Regions from separate parts of the Luteococcus sp. Sow4_B9 genome, predicted to be linked through region 3. Evidence: predicted binding sites of a transcription regulator. Region 3 holds the regulator's gene; each other region holds the start of a gene.
The links. Region 3 encodes LexA, which represses DNA repair genes until DNA is damaged. Its sites were predicted from a motif close to TCGAACANNTGTTCGA; they were not measured.
Positions count from the first base shown of each region.

Region 1: a site for LexA is predicted at 1,750-1,765, ahead of ACTQ49_RS07855 (DUF222 domain-containing protein). Genes of this name have one in related genera too.
Region 2: a site for LexA is predicted at 2,260-2,275, ahead of ACTQ49_RS02260 (DUF222 domain-containing protein). Genes of this name have one in related genera too.

Region 1 is NZ_JBQKKT010000009.1:98,023-103,761, reverse strand. Features, by position in the region: gene ACTQ49_RS07865 (HD domain-containing protein) at 1-196, opposite strand, end outside; gene dusB (tRNA dihydrouridine synthase DusB) at 306-1,478, opposite strand; gene ACTQ49_RS07855 (DUF222 domain-containing protein) at 1,855-3,324, shown strand; gene ACTQ49_RS07850 (ATP-binding protein) at 3,488-5,739, shown strand, end outside.
Region 2 is NZ_JBQKKT010000002.1:191,602-197,340, forward strand. Features, by position in the region: gene ACTQ49_RS02250 (fumarate reductase/succinate dehydrogenase flavoprotein subunit) at 1-1,456, shown strand, start outside; gene ACTQ49_RS02255 (succinate dehydrogenase/fumarate reductase iron-sulfur subunit) at 1,453-2,205, shown strand; gene ACTQ49_RS02260 (DUF222 domain-containing protein) at 2,321-3,724, shown strand; gene ACTQ49_RS02265 (mycothiol transferase) at 3,734-3,823, shown strand; tRNA gene ACTQ49_RS02270 (tRNA-His) at 3,862-3,937, opposite strand; gene orn (oligoribonuclease) at 4,015-4,623, opposite strand; tRNA gene ACTQ49_RS02280 (tRNA-Arg) at 4,733-4,808, shown strand; gene ACTQ49_RS02285 (PrsW family intramembrane metalloprotease) at 4,842-5,739, shown strand, end outside.
Region 3 is NZ_JBQKKT010000001.1:21,948-27,686, forward strand. Features, by position in the region: gene hflX (GTPase HflX) at 1-1,320, shown strand, start outside; gene ACTQ49_RS00100 (ATP-dependent DNA helicase) at 1,435-3,375, shown strand; gene lexA (transcriptional repressor LexA) at 3,416-4,222, opposite strand; gene ACTQ49_RS00110 (hypothetical protein) at 4,517-4,894, shown strand; gene ACTQ49_RS00115 (RDD family protein) at 5,068-5,739, opposite strand, start outside.

The sequences.
Region 1 (5,739 bases), on a different contig from region 3:
CGAAGCAGGTGCGTTCGCTGTCCGGTTCTTCCTCGACGGCGCGATCCCCTGCGCCTCGGGCCAAGGTGGCGCCTGGGCGGAGTGTGAGGGCCTCGCGTTCCTCACGCGCCTCGCGCCCGAGCACCGGACCGGTCTGCATCGTGGCGTGCGAGTCCCGGTGGGCCCGCACGACGTCCTCGTCGCCGTGTCCGTGCATGGTCTGCGCCCAGGCAACGGCTCGGGGCATCACCTCTGGCGCCGGGGCATCGGGCGCGTCCGACGCGTGCGGCGTCGTGCTGTTCGGGTCGTCACACTGGTTGCACATCTCAGCCTCCAGAACCTGCGGCGTCATCCTCGTCGAGTTCGAGGTCCAGTCCGCTCGTGTCGTCGTACCAGCCGTAGGGAAGGATCACCTTCGCGCGCGGGGTCCCCTGGCGGCCACGGGGCTTGCCCAGCTCCATCTCGGGGAAGGGGGCGTCGTGGTCGAGCTGCGCCAGCAGCCCGTCGAAGGTCTCGAAGTCGCTGATCATCGCCAGCTGGTGGCGGAGCTCACCACCCACCGGGAAGCCCTTGAAGTACCAGGCCATGTGCTTGCGCAGATCGGTGAGACCGTACTTCTCCCCCATGATCTCCGCGAGCAGTTCGCCGTGACGACGCACCATCGCCGCGACCTCACCCAGCGTCGGCCTGGTCTGCGTCTGGCGCCCGGCGAAGGCATCGGCCAGGTCGCGGAAGAGCCAGGGGCGGCCGAGGCAGCCCCGTCCGACCTCGACACCCGCAGCGCCGGTCTGCTCCATCATGCGCATGGCGTCGCTGGCCTCCCAGATGTCGCCATTGCCCAGCACCGGGATGTCGACGTGTTCCACCAGGCGTGCGATGGCATCCCAGTCGGCCTCCCCGGAATAGGCCTCGCCCACGGTGCGGGCATGCAGACAGATGGCGGCAGCCCCCTCCTCCTGCGCGATCCGCCCCGCATCCAGGTAGTACAGGTGGTCGTCGTCGATGCCCTTGCGGGTCTTCATGGTCACCGGGACGCCATAGCTGTCGGCGGCCTTGACCACGGCGCGCAGGATGGCGCGGAAACGGTCCTGCTTCCACGGCAGGGCGCCTCCGCCACCCTTGCGGGTCACCTTCGGCACAGGGCAGCCGAAGTTCAGGTCGACGTGGTCGACCCCGTACTGGTCACACAGGACGTGGGTGGCGCGGGCCACCATCTCCGGGTCGACGCCGTAGGTCTGGACGCTGCGGACCTTCTCGTTGGGCGCGAAGCCGAGCATCTTCTTGGTCTTGCGGTCCTGGATGACGATGCCGCGACTGGTGAGCATCTCGCACACGTAGAGCCCCGCGCCCTGTTCGGCGCACAGCTGACGGAAGGCGCGGTTGGTGATGCCGGCCATCGGGGCCAGCACCACGGGAGTCTCGACGACGACGGCATCGGTCTTGCTGGGTGCCGACAGGCGAAGGGGCGGATAGACGCTCACAGATTTCACTTCCAGGATCTCGCTCACCGGTGGGGCGCCACCGGCCGGACCAACTGTAGTTGCGGCCTGGGACAAAACCCTGATCGAAAATGGCGCGCTACATCGGGAGACTTCACCACGAGCGCGCCCACAGGCTGCACTGCCAACCGCACCGCCAAGCTCATCGGTCTCCTCCGCATTCACCAGCCAATGCCTTTCCCACCAATGCCGCTCCCCGCCGCGACCGTGCGATGCAGGCGATTTCCCACCTCAGCGGGCACTTGTCCAAGTCACCCACAGACACTATTATTAGAACAGGTGATCGAGTCGATTCTGGGGTCAGCACCCTGGCCAACAACGGCCAGCGGGGTGAGACCTCGCAATCGAGCAGATCGCAATTGAACAGGGGGTGGACATGACGGCACAGTGGGGCACGACGCCAACCACCGCAGAGGACACGCCGGTTGATGCCCTGTCCTGCCTCGAGGCCATGCGACAGGAGCGGGCCGCGCGCCTGGCCTCCGAGGCCAGGGAGCTGGCACTGGCCGCGCACTTCGCCGATCTGTACTCGTGGACCGACGACAGCACGCCCAGCCTGCCGGGACGGGAACGTCCTGTTCGCCTGGGTTCCGACGGAACGCCCGAGGTTGCCGAACACTGCGTACTGGAGTTGGCTGCTGCACTGCACATGCCCCCGTCTGAGGGGCAATGTCTGATCTCGAACGCCTTGGACCTGCGGCACCGAATGCCCTGTCTGTGGTCGCGCGTGATGTCGGGTGGACTGCCCGTCTGGCAGGCACGGCGGATCGCCACCTGGACCCAAGAGCTCGATCAGCAGCAGGCGGGCCTGGTCGATCGTGAGCTGCACGCACAGATCGATGGCATGGGCTTTTCCCGTATCCGCAGGTTGGTGGAAGGACTGGTCCTGGACCGCCTTGATCCCGAACTGAGCGATCGGCGGCGAGCAGCCGCCCGTGACGCCCGAGGTGTGTGGGTTGATGCTGCCGGCGAAGGCACTACCGCCCTCACTGCCGTGCTTGACGCACCCGACGCGATCGTCCTCGACGCCCAGGTGGACCGTTTGGCGCGCATCCTTGCCGACGGCGGTAGCCAGGAACCCGAGGCTGCCCGAAGGGCACGGGCCTTGGGCATCCTCGGCCGTCCGGCCCAGGCGCTGCAACTGATCCAGGCTTCCTTGCTGGACCAGTTGCCACCGACCGAGGACTTCGAGCAGATCTGTGATCGTCGGGGACAGGCTGGCCACGCCTGTGGAACCGTCACCGTGGACCCCGATGCTCTTCTCCCCCGGGCTCACGTTGCGGTGCATCTCACGGACCTCACCCTGGCCAACGGCGAAGGGCTGATGCGCTCCCGCGATCTTGGAGCCACGCTGGCCGAGTGGGCGCACGACCTGTTCGGGCACCACCGGGTAACGATCAGACCCGTCATCGACCAGAACCACCAGGTGGCCAGCGATGCCTACGAGTGCCCGCCGACCATGCGTGAGGCAGTGGAGCTCCGCAACGAGTTCGAGGCCTTCCCCTGGTCCCACCGAACCTCGGGCGGTCTTGATCTGGATCACACGGTCCCTTGGCTTGGCCCATCCGGGGATGCCGACGAGTCCCCGCCCGAACGATGGCGGCGAATCGGGGGCCCAACGCATCCGGACAACCTCGCACCCCTGAGCCGTTCGACGCACCGCGCCAAGACACATTCCGGATGGCGGGTTCAGCAACCCCTACCCGGCGTCCTCCTGTGGCAGTCACCACTCGGTTTCCGGTATCTCGTCACGCCCAGCCGCACGCTGGAGCTGGGCCGCCCCGACGCGCCGCAGTGCGCTGACCCAGTGTTCGGACCGACATCCGTCTGGACCGAAGCTGCATGAGTCGGCAATCTGACTGGGAGCAGGGCGAACCGAACCGCGCCGACCCGTCTTTGTAGGGATCCCACCAAGAATGACCCTGCGACTCTGCGGATTTCCATTCGTGGTTGGAGGCTCCCACAGGACTAGCGTCGCGGTGTTCGCACTTTCTGAGCCCGGAGGACGCATGCCCACCCCCACTCGCACGATCAGCCGCCTTGCCATCGTCAACCGGGGTGAGGCCGCCATGCGGCTGATCCACGCGGTACGCGAGCTCAACGCGGAGCACCCGGGGCAGCACCAGATCACGGTGATCGCGCTGCACACCACGGCCGAGTCCGATGCCATGTTCGTGCGCGAGGCAGACATCGCCCATGACCTGGGCCCTGCGAGCACGCGCCCGTACCTCAACCTCCAGCTCCTCGAAAGTGCTCTTCGGGAGACCCACGCGGACGCCGCTTGGGTTGGTTGGGGCTTCGTCGCCGAGGACCCCGCCTTCGCCGACCTGTGCGACCGGCTCGGCATCACCTTCGTGGGTCCGAGTGCGGACGCGATGCGCCAGTTGGGCGACAAGATCGGCTCCAAGCTCATCGCCCAGGAGGTGGGCGTGCCCGTCGCCCCGTGGAGCGATGGTGCCGTCGACAGCCTCGACGAGGCCCTCGCGATGGCCAACCGCATCGGCTACCCGCTGATGCTGAAGGCCACGGCGGGCGGTGGCGGCCGCGGAATCCAGAAGGTCACCTGCGATGCCGACCTGCGCGACGTCTTCGAGCGCACCCGGGGCGAGGCCGAACGAGCCTTCGGCTCCGGCGTTGTCTTCCTCGAGAGCTTGGTCACCGGTGCCCGACACGTCGAGGTGCAGGTGATCAGTGACGGCCGGACAGCCTGGGCCCTGGGCGTGCGCGACTGCACCGTGCAGCGCCGCAACCAGAAGGTCATCGAGGAGTCCACCTCTCCCCTGCTCAGCGCCGACAAGGTTGCCGAGGTGAAGGCCAGCGCCGAACGCCTTGCCGTCCGGGTCGGCTACCGGGGCGCGTGCACCGTGGAATTCCTCTACCAACCCGAGGAAGAGCTCTTCGCCTTCCTCGAGGTGAACACCCGTCTCCAAGTGGAGCACCCGATCACCGAGCTGACCACCCGCACCGACCTGGTGAAGCTGCAGCTCCACGTCGCCAGCGGAGGCACCCTCGACGGCGAGAAGCCTGTCGAGATCGGCCATGCCATCGAGGCCCGCCTCAATGCCGAGGACCCGGACCGCGACTTTGCACCAGCCCCGGGGCACATCCAGCACCTCGTGCTCCCCCAGGGCCCGGGGATCCGCGTGGACACGGGCGTCGAGGCAGGCGACACGATCCCGGCCGACTTCGACTCGATGATCGCCAAGGTCATCGCGCACGGGGCGACGCGGGACGAGGCGCTGGCCAGGCTCCGCCGTGCCATGGCCGACACCCACGTGGTGATCGACGGCGGCACCACCAACAAGTCCTTCGTGCTCGACCTGCTCGACCAGCCCGCCGTGGTCGACGGATCCGGACCCGACGGCTGGGCCGACACCGGCTGGATCGACCGCACTCGCGCCGCCGGTGGCCTGCAGCGCTCCACCCATTCCGGCGCGGCGCTCGTCATTGCGGGCATCGAGGCCTATCTGGCTGCGGAGGATGTGGAACGCGCACGCTTCCTGGACACCGCACGCCGTGGACGGCCGCTGGCGAACCACGAACTGGGCCGCCCCATCGACCTCAAGCTCCGCGGAACCACCCATCAGGTGCGCGTCCTGCGGGTGGGCCCGCATGACTTCGAGGTCCGGCTCGGCGCAGCGGACGAGTACAGCACCGTTCTGACAGGCTTCGTGCGTCTGGACGAGTTCACCGCCCGGTTGTCGATTGCCGACCGCACGCATCGGGTGCTGCTCGGCCATCCCGGCCCGGTCCAGACCATCGAGGTCGATGGCCAGGTGCACCGTGTGAGCCGCGACGAGGGCGGTGTGCTGCGTTCGCAGGCGCCCGCCCTGGTGGTGGCCACACCGGTGGCTGAGGGCGATGTCGTCGCGGCTGGCGATCGCGTGCTGGTGCTCGAGTCCATGAAGATGGAGACCATCATCGCCGCTCCGTTCGCCGCGCGCGTCAAGGAGGTCGCCGTCCGGGCCGGAAGTCAGGTGGAGACCGGCGCCCCCCTGGTCCGGCTGGAGCCGTTGGATGACGACCCCCTTGCCGAGCCAGGCACTCCAGAGGTGACGCTCGACCTGCCCGCGGCAGAGGAGCAGCCCGACACCCCGTCCCGAGCCCTCGTCAGCCTTCGTCAGGTCCTGCTGGGTTTCGACGTCGAGGACCCGGCGCTGCCCCTGCAGCGCTACCTGGCCCAGCGCCCCGACAGTTCCGGTGCGGTGACAGCCGAAGCGGAGTTGCTGCAGGTCTTCTCCGACGTCGTGGAACTGCACCG
Region 2 (5,739 bases), on a different contig from region 3:
GCGCGGCCAGACCGGTCAACAGCTGCAGGTGGCCGCGGCCCGTGCCCTGCAGCGCCAGGTGGCGGCCGGGACGGTGGACCTTCGCACCCATCGCGAGGTGCTCGACCTGGTGGTGACCGACGGTCGGGTGCGCGGAGTGGTCGCCCGCGACCTGCGCACCGGTGCCATCGAGGCGCAGCCGGCCCATGCCGTCGTGCTGGCCACGGGCGGTTACGGCAAGGCCTTCTTCCACTCGACCCTGGCCCACAACTCGAATGTGAGCGCCGCCTGGCGGGCCCATCGCCGCGGCGCCTACTTCGCCTCCCCCTCCTACTTGCAGTTCCACCCGACAGCGCTCCCCGTGAGCTCGCAGTGGCAGTCCAAGACGACGCTGATGAGTGAGTCGCTGCGCAATGACGGCCGGATCTGGGTGCCGGTCAAGCCGGGTGACGACCGGCCGGCCAATGAGATCCCGGAGAACGAGCGGGACTACTACCTGGAACGCAAGTACCCCGCCTACGGCAACCTCGCGCCCCGAGACATCTCGTCGCGGGCAGCGCGTGAACAGATCGAGGCTGGCAGGGGAGTGGGGCCGCTCAGGAACAGCGTCTACCTGGACTTCCGGGACGCCATCGGGCGGCTGGGCAGGAAGACGATCGAACAGCGCTACTCCAACCTGTTCGAGATGTACGCCGACTGCACGGGTGAGGATCCCTATGTGGTGCCGATGCGCATCGCCCCCGGCGCACACTTCTCGATGGGCGGTCTGTGGAGCGACTACAACATGCAGACCACCATCGACGGTCTGTTCGTCGGCGGCGAGGCCGGCTGGGGCTATCACGGTGCCAACCGGCTGGGAGCCAACTCGCTGCTCAGTGCCTGCGTCGACGGGATGTTCACGCTGCCGTACACCATCCCGAACTTCCTGGCGGACCACCTGAATGAGCCGCTGCTGGACGTGGACGATGCGGCCGTGCAGCAGACGGTGACCGAGGCGACTGCGCGACTCGACCGCATGCTGGCGATCGGCGGCAGGACCGGATCCGACCGCTTCCACCGGGAACTGGGCGAGATCCTCTACCAGGGCTGCGGTGTGGCGCGCAGCGAGGAGGGTCTGACGAAGGCCATCGGGCAGATCCGAGACCTGCGGCAGCGCTTCTGGAGCGACCTGCGCGTGCCCGGCCATGGTCAGCAGCTCAACCAGGAGCTGGAGAAGGCCGGCCGGGTGGCCGACTATCTGGAGCTGGCCGAGTTGATGTGTGTCGATGCCCTGGATCGTGACGAGTCGTGCGGAGCCCACTTCCGCGTCGACCACCAGACGCCCGAGGGTGAAGCCCTGCGCGACGACGAGAACTGGTGCTTCGTCTCCGCTTGGCAGCACACTCCCGGCCCGGAGGGCCAGCCGGGGATGCCCGTACGTCATGCCGAACCACTCACCTTCACAGCTGTCCCCCTGCAGACGAGGAACTACACATGAGGATCACGCTCGAGGTGTGGCGTCAGGCCCACGCACAGGCGTCCGGAGCATTCGTCACCTACCAGATCGACGACGCAACCCCGGAGATGTCGATGCCGGAATTGCTCGACCGGCTCAACGACCAGCTCGTGGAGGCCGGCGACGAGCCGGTGGCCTTCGAGAGCGACTGTCGCGAGGGCATCTGCGGTTGCTGCGGCATCACCATCGACGATCGGCCGCACGGGCCGGTGCCGAACACGCCCACCTGCCAGCAGCACCTGCGCAATTTCTCCGACGGTGACGTGTTGCGCCTGGAACCCTTCCGGTCCGAGGCATTCCCCGTCGTGAAGGACCTGGTGGTGGACCGGTCGGCGCTGGATCGGGTGGTGCAGGGCGGTGGCTTTGTCAGCGTCGACACCGGAACGGCCCCTGACGCGGAGAGCCACCAGATTTCCTTCCAGCGTGCCGAGAAGGGCCTCGACTTTGCCGCCTGCATCGGCTGCGGTGCCTGCGTGGCGGCCTGTCCGAACGGGGCCGCGCACCTGTTCGGTGGAGCGCTGCTGACGCACTTCTCAACACTGCCCCAGGGCCTGCCGGAACGGTCGAAGCGTGGCCGGGGGGTGGTGAAGGCGCTGGAACAGGACTTCGGTCCGTGCTCCACCTATGGCGAGTGCGTTGAGGTGTGCCCGGCGGACATCCCGCTGGCGGCAATTGGCGCGGTGAATCGGGAAGTGATGCGCGCCGCCTGGCGGCGTGGCAAGGACGACTGACGTCAGACCCTCCCAAATCGCGGTGCCCCAGAAGTTCCCGTCGACCATTGATCATCGAACGTGTGTTCGATAGAATGGTGGTGTTGATCGAACGCGGACCGGGGGAGGGAGCGTCATGACACAGACCAGTCCAGCTGTCGCGGGCGGCGATCCCGTCGCCGGCGACATTATGTCCCTGGCGGATCCGGTGTCCGTCATCGAGGCCATCCGCGAGAACCGACGTCAGTGTCGCGTCCTGGAGGCACAAGAGGTGGCTCTGCTCGCTCACTGTGCCGACCTGTGTGCCATGGTGTGTGACGGCGAGGCTGGACACCTTCCCGGTGCCGAGCAGCTCGTGGAGCTGGGGGGAGACGGAACTCCCGGCGTCGCGGAGTTTGCAACCCTGGAGCTCGCCGCCGCTCTCGGGGTGCGAGAGATCGAAGCCCGATGCATGGTGGCGGACGCACTCGACCTACGGCATCGCCTGCCCGAGTTGTGGCGTCAGACGATGGCGGGCGAGCTTCCCGTCTGGCGTGCGCGCCACATTGCCGGGGCCACCCGGCGCCTCGAGTGGGATGCGGCCCGGCTGGTGGATGTGCAGCTTGCTCGCCAGATTCCGGGCATGGCGTGGGGCAGGGTCAAGAATCTTGTCGCCGGGCTGGTCCTGGACCATCTGCCGGTGGAGGAGGCGGATCAACAGCGGGCGGATGCCAAGGATGCGCGCGGCGTCTGGATCTCCCAGGGTGAGTTCGGGATTGCCGATCTTTCTGCGGTGATGGACGCCCCCGATGCAGACCGGTTGGAACAGAGCCTGACGCGCATCGCCGGCATCCTCAAGGCCGGGGGCTCCCGCGACGGGCTGGACGCGCGCAGGGCCAAGGCGCTGGGAATGCTCGCCAGCCCGGCCCGGGCACTCCAGCTGCTGCAGGCTTCCCTGCTCGACACCGCGGTTGAGGAGCTGCCCGGCCTGGACGTCACTGCGGACTGCCATCTGGAGGGTCAGCCAGGGCACTGCTGCGGCACGATCGCGGTGGATCCCACGGCCCTCGCGCCCAGGACATCGCTCGTCGTCCACCTCACGGACACCACTCTCTGTGCTGGCGAGGGCATCGTGCGCGCCGAGGGGATTGGTCCACTGCTGGCAGAGTGGTTGCATGATCTGATCCCCGACGCGGTGGTCACCGTCCGTCCGGTCATCGATGGCAATCACGAGATCACCAGTGATGCTTACGAATGTCCGCCGACGATGCGCGAGCAGGTGGAACTCAGGAACCCCTACGAGGTCTTCCCCTGGTCGACGCGCCGGTCCAGGAGTCTCGACCTGGACCACACGATCCCCTTCGGGCGTGGGCCGACGCGCACGGACAACCTCGGCCCACTCACGCGAAAGGTGCACCGGGCCAAGACCCACGGTGGGTACCGGCTGGAACAACCGATACCAGGTCACTTCCTGTGGCAGACGCCTTTGGGCTTCCGCTATCTGGTCACGCCCAGCCGAACTCTGGAGCTCGGCCGCCCCGACGTCTGCGTCGTCGCTTAGATTGTGCGCATGGCAGACCTCGTGATCGAGGAGTACGGCCGGCACTGCGGCCATGCGGATCGGTTGCGTGAGGCCGTGGATGGGTCCGTCGGGGAGTGAGCAGAAGGCCCCGGTCGAAATGACCGGGGCCTTCTGTCTGGGGTGAGTAACGGGACTTGAACCCGCGACCACCTGGACCACAACCAGGTGCTCTACCAACTGAGCTATACCCACCATGTCTCGGGGCTACTGCCCTGAGCGCTGGATCAGCTTAGCGTGCTTTCCTGTTCGTGTGAAATCGAGGTGAAGATTCAGCGTGGACGGATGCCGGTGATGGACCCCTGGTGCTTCATGGCAATGTGCTTGGCCTCGCTCGTCGACGGGCCGGGCGACGGGACGAAGACGGCCTCGCGGTAGTAGCGCAGCTCCTCGATGGACTCCTGGATGTCGGCCAGGGCGCGGTGGTTCCCGTTCTTGGCTGGTGACTGGTAGTAGGCCCTCGGGAACCAGCGTCGGCTCAGCTCCTTGATGCTGCTGACATCCACATTTCGGTAGTGCACCCAGCCCTCGAGCTCGGGCATGTCACGGGCGAGGAAGGCACGGTCGGTGCCGATGCTGTTGCCGGCCAGCGGGGCCTTGCGGGCCGTCGGGACGAAGGTGCGGACGTAGTCCAGCACCTGGGCCTGCGCGTCTTCCATGGTGGTGCCACTGGCGAGTTCGTCGAGCAGTCCCGACTTGGTGTGCATCTCGCGGACGAAGTCACCCATCTGGGCCAGTGCCTCGTCCGACGGCTTGATGAGGACGTCGATGCCCTCGCCCTGTACGTTCAGGTCGGAGTCGGTCACCAAGGCCGCCACCTCGACCAGCGCGTCATTGGCCAGGTCGAGCCCGGTCATCTCACAATCGATCCACACCAGCATGTCATTCACCCGTCCACCTTACGCCGCGCGCAGCAGGAGGAGCCATTTCGACCCCGTGCTGCGCGTTCCCGGCGTCCCGCCCCGGCACCGCTACGATGGACGGCGACCAGCCTCAGTAGCTCAGCGGATAGAGCAGCAGCCTTCTAATCTGTCGGTCGCAGGTTCGATTCCTGCCTGGGGCGCCATTGACCATCTGGCCACGGAAAGCTTGGTGACGAGTGAGCACGACGCAGACCAGCCCCGCATGGCAGTCCACCAACAGCGGGTGGACGCTGAACGGACAGCTGGAACCGGGCGCCGACGTGCGTCCCGAGCGTCGTGCCAGATCCCTGTCCGGACTGCCACCACGGCCCACAGGCGAGACGAACCGCTGGATGCGTCTGCTCACCAATCCCTGGACGTGGATCTCCGTCGTGCTCTTCCAGCTGTACGCCGTCACCCTCTACCTGGTGTGGCGTCAACTCTCCGCGGATCAGGTCTTCCCTGAGGGCGTCATCCCCGGGCTGGACTGGGCCACCCTGAAGCAGTGCGCCGGCTATGCCGCCCCGACGGCCGCCGTGTGGGCCCTGGTCTTCATCGCCTTCGACCGCTTCCGGCCCATGCGGCCCCTGTTCTGGCTGCTGGCCTTCGGCTGGGGCGCGTGCATGTCCATCTGGATCAGCCTGAACGTCAACTCCTGGGCCGCCAGCCTGCTCAATGTCACGGCCAGTCCCGGCGATCCCGCGGCCCAGGCCAGACCAGCGGTCTTCGTCGCACCCTTCGTCGAGGAGGCCGCCAAGACCACCTTCCTCTTCCTGCTGGCCGTCCTGGTGCGCTACCGAATCGTCTCTGCACTGCAGAGCGTCTGCCTCGCAGGTCTGGCCGCGGTCGGCTTCGCCTTCACCGAGAACATCGTCTACTACGCACGTGCCATGGTCTACGGCTCTGTGACCATCGGCACCGGCGACGTCGAGGAGGCCGTGCAGCAGTTGGTCTTCCTGCGCGGGGTCATCACCAGCTTCGGCCACCCGCTGTTCACGATGCTGACGGGCGTCGGTCTGGTCATCGGCCTGCGCGCCCGCAGCAAGCTGGTGCGCATCCTCGCCCCGTTGACGGGCTTCTGTCTTTCGGCCTTCG
Region 3 (5,739 bases):
GGTATGTCCACCCAGGTGGATGACATCAGCGAGGTCGAGTACCGCGATCTCCAGCTGGAGCGGGTCGTGCTGATCAGCGTCTGGACCACCGGTTCCGAGAAGGATGCCGAGAATGCGATGACGGAGCTGAAGCTCCTGTCCGAGACAGCCGGTGCGCAGGTGCTGGAGGGCCTCATCCAGCGTCGCAAGTCGCCGGACCCTGCCACCTACATCGGCCGCGGCAAGGTGGACGAACTGCGTGAGGTGGTGGTGGCGACCGGAGCCGACACCGTCATCTGCGACGGGGAACTCCAGCCCGCACAGCTGCGAAATCTGGAGGACCGCGTCAAGGTCAAGGTGATCGACCGGACCGCACTGATCCTTGACATCTTTGCCCAGCATGCCAAGAGCGTCGAGGGCAAGACCCAGGTGGAGCTCGCGCAGTTGCAGTACCTGCGGCAGCGACTGCGCGGTTGGGGTGGCAACCTGTCCCGGCAGGCCGGTGGTCAGGCGGCCGGGGGTGCCGGCATCGGTGGCCGCGGCCCCGGTGAGACCAAGATCGAGACGGATCGCCGACGGATCAACACCCGGGTGGCCATCCTGAGGCGTCGCATGCGGGACCTGGACGCCACTCGTGAGAACAAGCGCGCTGATCGCCGTCGCAATCGCATCCCGTCGATCGCCATCGTCGGCTACACCAATGCCGGCAAGTCATCCCTGCTGAACCGGATCACCGATGCCGGTGTCCTGGTGGAGAATGCGCTCTTCGCGACGCTGGACCCCACCACTCGCCGACACACCACACCGGACGGTCGCGTGTACACGCTGACCGACACGGTCGGCTTCGTGCGGCACCTGCCCCACGATCTGGTGGAGGCCTTCAAGTCCACCCTGGAGGAGTCTGCAGAGGCAGACCTGCTCCTGCACGTGGTGGACGGTTCCGATCCGGACCCGGTGGGACAGATCAATGCAGTGCGTACGGTGCTGAACGACATTGAGGCCAATGAGGTCCCCGAGCAGCTGGTGATCAACAAGATCGACGCGGCAGAGCCGGAGACCCTGCAGATGCTGCGCACCCAGTACCCCGATGCCGTCTTCGTGTCGGCCCGAACTGGGCAGGGGATCGCCGAGCTCAAGGCCATCGCCGAGAGTCGCCTGCCGAGCCCCGAGGTGAGCATCACAGCTCTCATTCCCTATGAGCGGGGAGACCTGCTGGACAGGATCCACCGCAATGGGCAGCTGGTGACACTGGAGCACACGGGTGAGGGCACTCGGGTCGTCGCGCGAGTGCACCCGGACCTGGGGGGAGAGCTCAAGCCTTTCGAGGTGCCTGCCGGGTAGTGTTGGCTGGTGCCTGAAATCCAGAAGAACTCCGGTGGCAGCGCCACGTCCACCGACGTGTTGCGGGCGGCAGTGGAGTCGATCGGCGGCACGCCCCGCGCTGGGCAGCAGGCGATGGCCAGCGCCATCGAGCAGTCCATCGAGACTGGCGAGCACCTCCTGGTGCAAGCCGGCACGGGTACCGGCAAGTCGCTCGGGTACCTGGCGCCTGCACTCCTGCACGTCCAGGGGACCAAGCAGCGCATCGTGATCGCCACGGCGACCCTCGCGCTGCAGGCACAGCTGGCCACCACAGACATTCCCAATGCCCTGAAGGCGGTCCGCAAGGTCACGGGCGGTGAGCCTGCCCACGCGATCCTCAAGGGCCGCACGAACTATGCGTGCCTGCTGAAGACCAGGGAAGGGATTGCCAACGAGCAGGACACCTTGTTGGGTGGTGCAGAGCTGGCGGACAACCTCAAGGATTCGAGCGCGGACGCGGAGTCCGTGTTGGGCGCCGAGGTCCTGATGTTGAGGGAGTGGGCCGAGGAGCAACTGGCTCAGGGAGGGCTGGCGGACCGCGACGATGCCCCTGCCCACACTCCTCGAGCCTGGGGGCTGGTCTCGATGCCGGTGCGCGAGTGTCTCGGGGCGCAACGTTGCCCGCACGGTCAGGAGTGTTTCGTCGAGGCCTCCCGGGAGAAGGCCCGAGTGGCCCAATTGGTTGTCACGAACCATGCGCTGCTGGCCATCGATGCCATGCACGGCGGAACGGCCCTGCCGGAGCACGAGATCGTCATCATCGACGAGGCCCACGAATTGGTTGGTCGCGTCACTGGCGCGGCCAGTGCAGAACTCAGCCCCCAACTGGTCGATCGGGTGGCCAAGCGCACACTGCCCTGGCTGAGCGATGATCTGGGACTGGAGTTCCTGGAATCAGCAGACATCCTGCGCGCCGCCCTCGATGACACGGAACCGGGCAGGATCGAGGACCCGGGTGTGATGACCACTGCCTTCGAGTCCATCCGTGATGTCAGTCGACGGGTGGTGTCCGGCCTTGGCGGAAAGGCTGGTGACAAGGGCCGCAAGGACGTTGATCCGGAACAGCAGCAGGCCTCGGCCGCCGCCAAGGAGGTCTTCGACATTGCGGAGCGGATGGCCGATCTGTCCACGAATGACGTGGTGTGGGTCAGCGAGAGCGAGCGCTTTGGTCGGCAGGCACAGGTGGCGCCCCTGAGCGTGGCTGGCCTCATGCGGGAAAGGATCCTGTCCGAGACCACGACGATCATGACGTCCGCAACCCTGAAGATCGGTGGCGACTTCAACCAGGTGGCCCATCAGATCGGCTTGCGCAAGGCAGATCGTCTGGAAGGTGACCGACACGATCCGGACAATCCGCTCGCGTGGCGAGGGCTCGATGTGGGCACGCCATTCGACTACCAGCGTCAGGGGATCCTGTACTGCGCAACCCACCTCCCCAATCCCCGGCGCGAGGGAATCACTCCCGAGGCACTCGACGAGATTGCCGAACTGGTCTGGGGAGCTGGCGGTCGAACGCTGGGGCTGTTCGCGTCCCAGAAGGCTGCCGAGACGGCAGCTCGGCACGTGCGTCAGCAACTTCCCAAGATGACGATCCTGTGCCAGGGCGACGCGCAGCTCTCGGAGCTGACCAGACAGTTCATCGCAGAACCCGAGGTGAGTCTGTTTGGCACTGTCTCGCTGTGGCAGGGCGTCGATGTTCCGGGGGAGACCTGTGAGTTGGTGATCATCGACAAGATCCCCTTTCCCCGGCCTGATGACCCCCTGATGCAGGCGCGGCAGAAGGCAGTGGCGGAGGCCGGCGGAAATGGATTCATGGCGGTGCCGGCGACCCATGCGGGGCTGCTGATGGCCCAAGGGGCGGGCCGGTTGATCCGACGGGTGAGCGACCGAGGGGTTGTGGCCGTGCTTGACCCGCGACTGGTCACCGCGCGCTACGGGTCCTTCCTGCGGGCATCGATGCCGGACTTCTGGATGACTCGCGATCGTGAGGTGGCGGTACAAGCCCTGCGCCGTCTGGGGGAGGCCCGCGGCTGAGGGTGATCGGCCGCGAGACATCCGCCATGGGCGGACCGCGTCAGATGCGACGCATGACTGCGACCACCTTGCCCAGGATGCTGGCGTGGTTGCCGTCGATGGGGGAGTAGGCCTCATTGTGGGGCAGGAGCCACACCTGCCCGGGCTTCTTCTGCAGGGTCTTCACGGTCGCCTCGTCATCGAGCAGTGCCGCCACGATGTCTCCATTGTCCGCATCGGGCTGCTGGCGCACCACGACCCAGTCCCCGTCGCAGATGGCTGCGTCCACCATCGAGTCCCCATGCACCTCGAGCATGAAGGTCGTGCCGCTGCCCACGAGCTGCTGGGGGAGGGCGAAGACCTCCTCGACATGCTCCTCGGCCAGGATTGGGCCGCCTGCTGCGATCCGACCAACCATCGGGACGTTCACCGCACTCGGGAAGGCGTCATTGATCCCAGTGGTGTCAAAGGCGCCCTCCGACGCAGCTGCAGGGGTCGGCTTCGGCTGCATCGAGGGGGGTAGATGGATCTCCATGGCGCGTGGCTGGCCGGGGGTCCGGCTGATGAACCCCTTGATCTCCAACTGCTTCAGCTGGTGGGCCACGCTCGACGAGCTGGCGAGGCCAGCGGTGTCCCCGATCTCTCGAATGCTCGGGGGGTAGCCACGTTGTGCCGTTGTGTCGCGGATGATCTCGAGCACACGCCGCTGACGAGGGGTGAGTCCGTCGACGTCGGCAGGGCCGTCGGGCAGTGCCTTGGGGCGTCCGGGACCGGACAGCTCGCGCCTGACGTCCTCGTCCGAGGGTCGTCCGACCGGTCGGCGCGTCGATCGACGCGGCGTGCTCTGCTTCTTCTCCCCAGTGGCCATGGAAGAAGAATAGTTGGCGCAGGCGCCGCAATCAAACATCTGTTCGAAGTTGCTGTGGGTGTGGGCAGTGATGGGTCGCCGAAGCGACTGGGGGATTGTGGTCGAGCGCACCCCGGGAGCGAAAACTGTCAGAGGCTGCTGGTTGGCTCATGAGTGCTCGAACGATGCCGAGGATCGATCTCATTAGAACAGGGGTTTGATTCAAGTGTTCGGACGGGCTACCTTAGATCCATCGAACATCTGTTCGAGGCGCGGATGGCGTCTCGGGCGGTTCGCCAAGACAGAGGAGCACTCATGAACGCAACGTTGACCAAGGTTGGCACCGTCACCCCGGTGAAGCACCGTCGGCGCGGGCGCAACCAGCTGCGTGGGCCCATCGCCCATCCGCAGCGAGTGGTGTCTCCGGGAGGGCGTCCGGTGGGGGTTCCGGTGCCCACGGGAGTGGGGCTTCCTGTTGAAGGATTCCCCAAGCCCCACCGCGGTGGTGGAGTGCACGCTGCGCAGGGCGGGGTGCGGCTGACGGATCGGGGGGTCGCCGTGGTCGTGGCTCTGCTGGCGGCGATTGCCCTGGCTGCCGTCGTGATCGGTGTGTCGCAATTCCTGTCGATCAGCAATGCGCCGATCCAGGACGATGCGCCATCCGGTGCGGTCGTCTCCTCTCAGCGCGCCTGATCGTCGCCCCGTTCCCATCGTCTGGGCTCGGGGCAGCTCAGTTTCTTCTGGTCGAGGGTGCGGGCCGGCCGGTCCCTGGTTGTCCGGTGAGCGACGAAGGGCCCCGGCGGTATGCCGAGGCCCCTCGTGGTGCAGGAGGGTGGAGCGGGGTCCGTATGTGGTTTCGGGGTAGGTCAGTCGTCGACGACGACCGTCTTCATGATCTTGTCGGCGAAGGTCTGGCGCTTGGAGTCCCAGATCGGAAACAGATAGCCCAGATTGCAGATCACTTCGTCGAGTGTGTGGACGATGTCGCGCAGGAAGGCCTTGCCAACCCCGATCGGCTCGCCGGTCGCCTCGGCGACCAGTCGGTTGTTCATCACCTGACGGCCAATGGACTTGCCCGTCTTGCCTGCGCGGTACCAGCGATTCCAGAAGTTGAAGGCGAAGGCCGCGAGGAAGAAGATCGCCACGATCACCGGGTTGCCCGCCGAGATGACCTCGCCCGTGACCTCGTCGGTCCGGGGCAAGGAGACGGAGCCGATGCCTGCCAGGATGCCCGTGGGGATGGTGTCGATGAGATAGCCCAGGACTCGCCGGAACCATCCGGTGAGGTTCTTGGTTGGGCCCTGCTGGTAGGGGTACTGGCCGTAGTCAGCGTGTCCGTACCTGGTCTGTGCGGCGTTGGCCTCGAAGGGGTTCTGGCCATACGGGTTCTGTCCGTAGGGGCTCTGTCCGCCTGGGGACTGGTCGTACTGGCCTTGCTGATACGAATTCTGGTTGGCCGGGGGCTGCCCGTAGGTGCCCGGTGTGGCCTCTGCGTAAGGGTTCGCGGTCGGCTGCTGCGGAGCATCGAACTGGGGGCC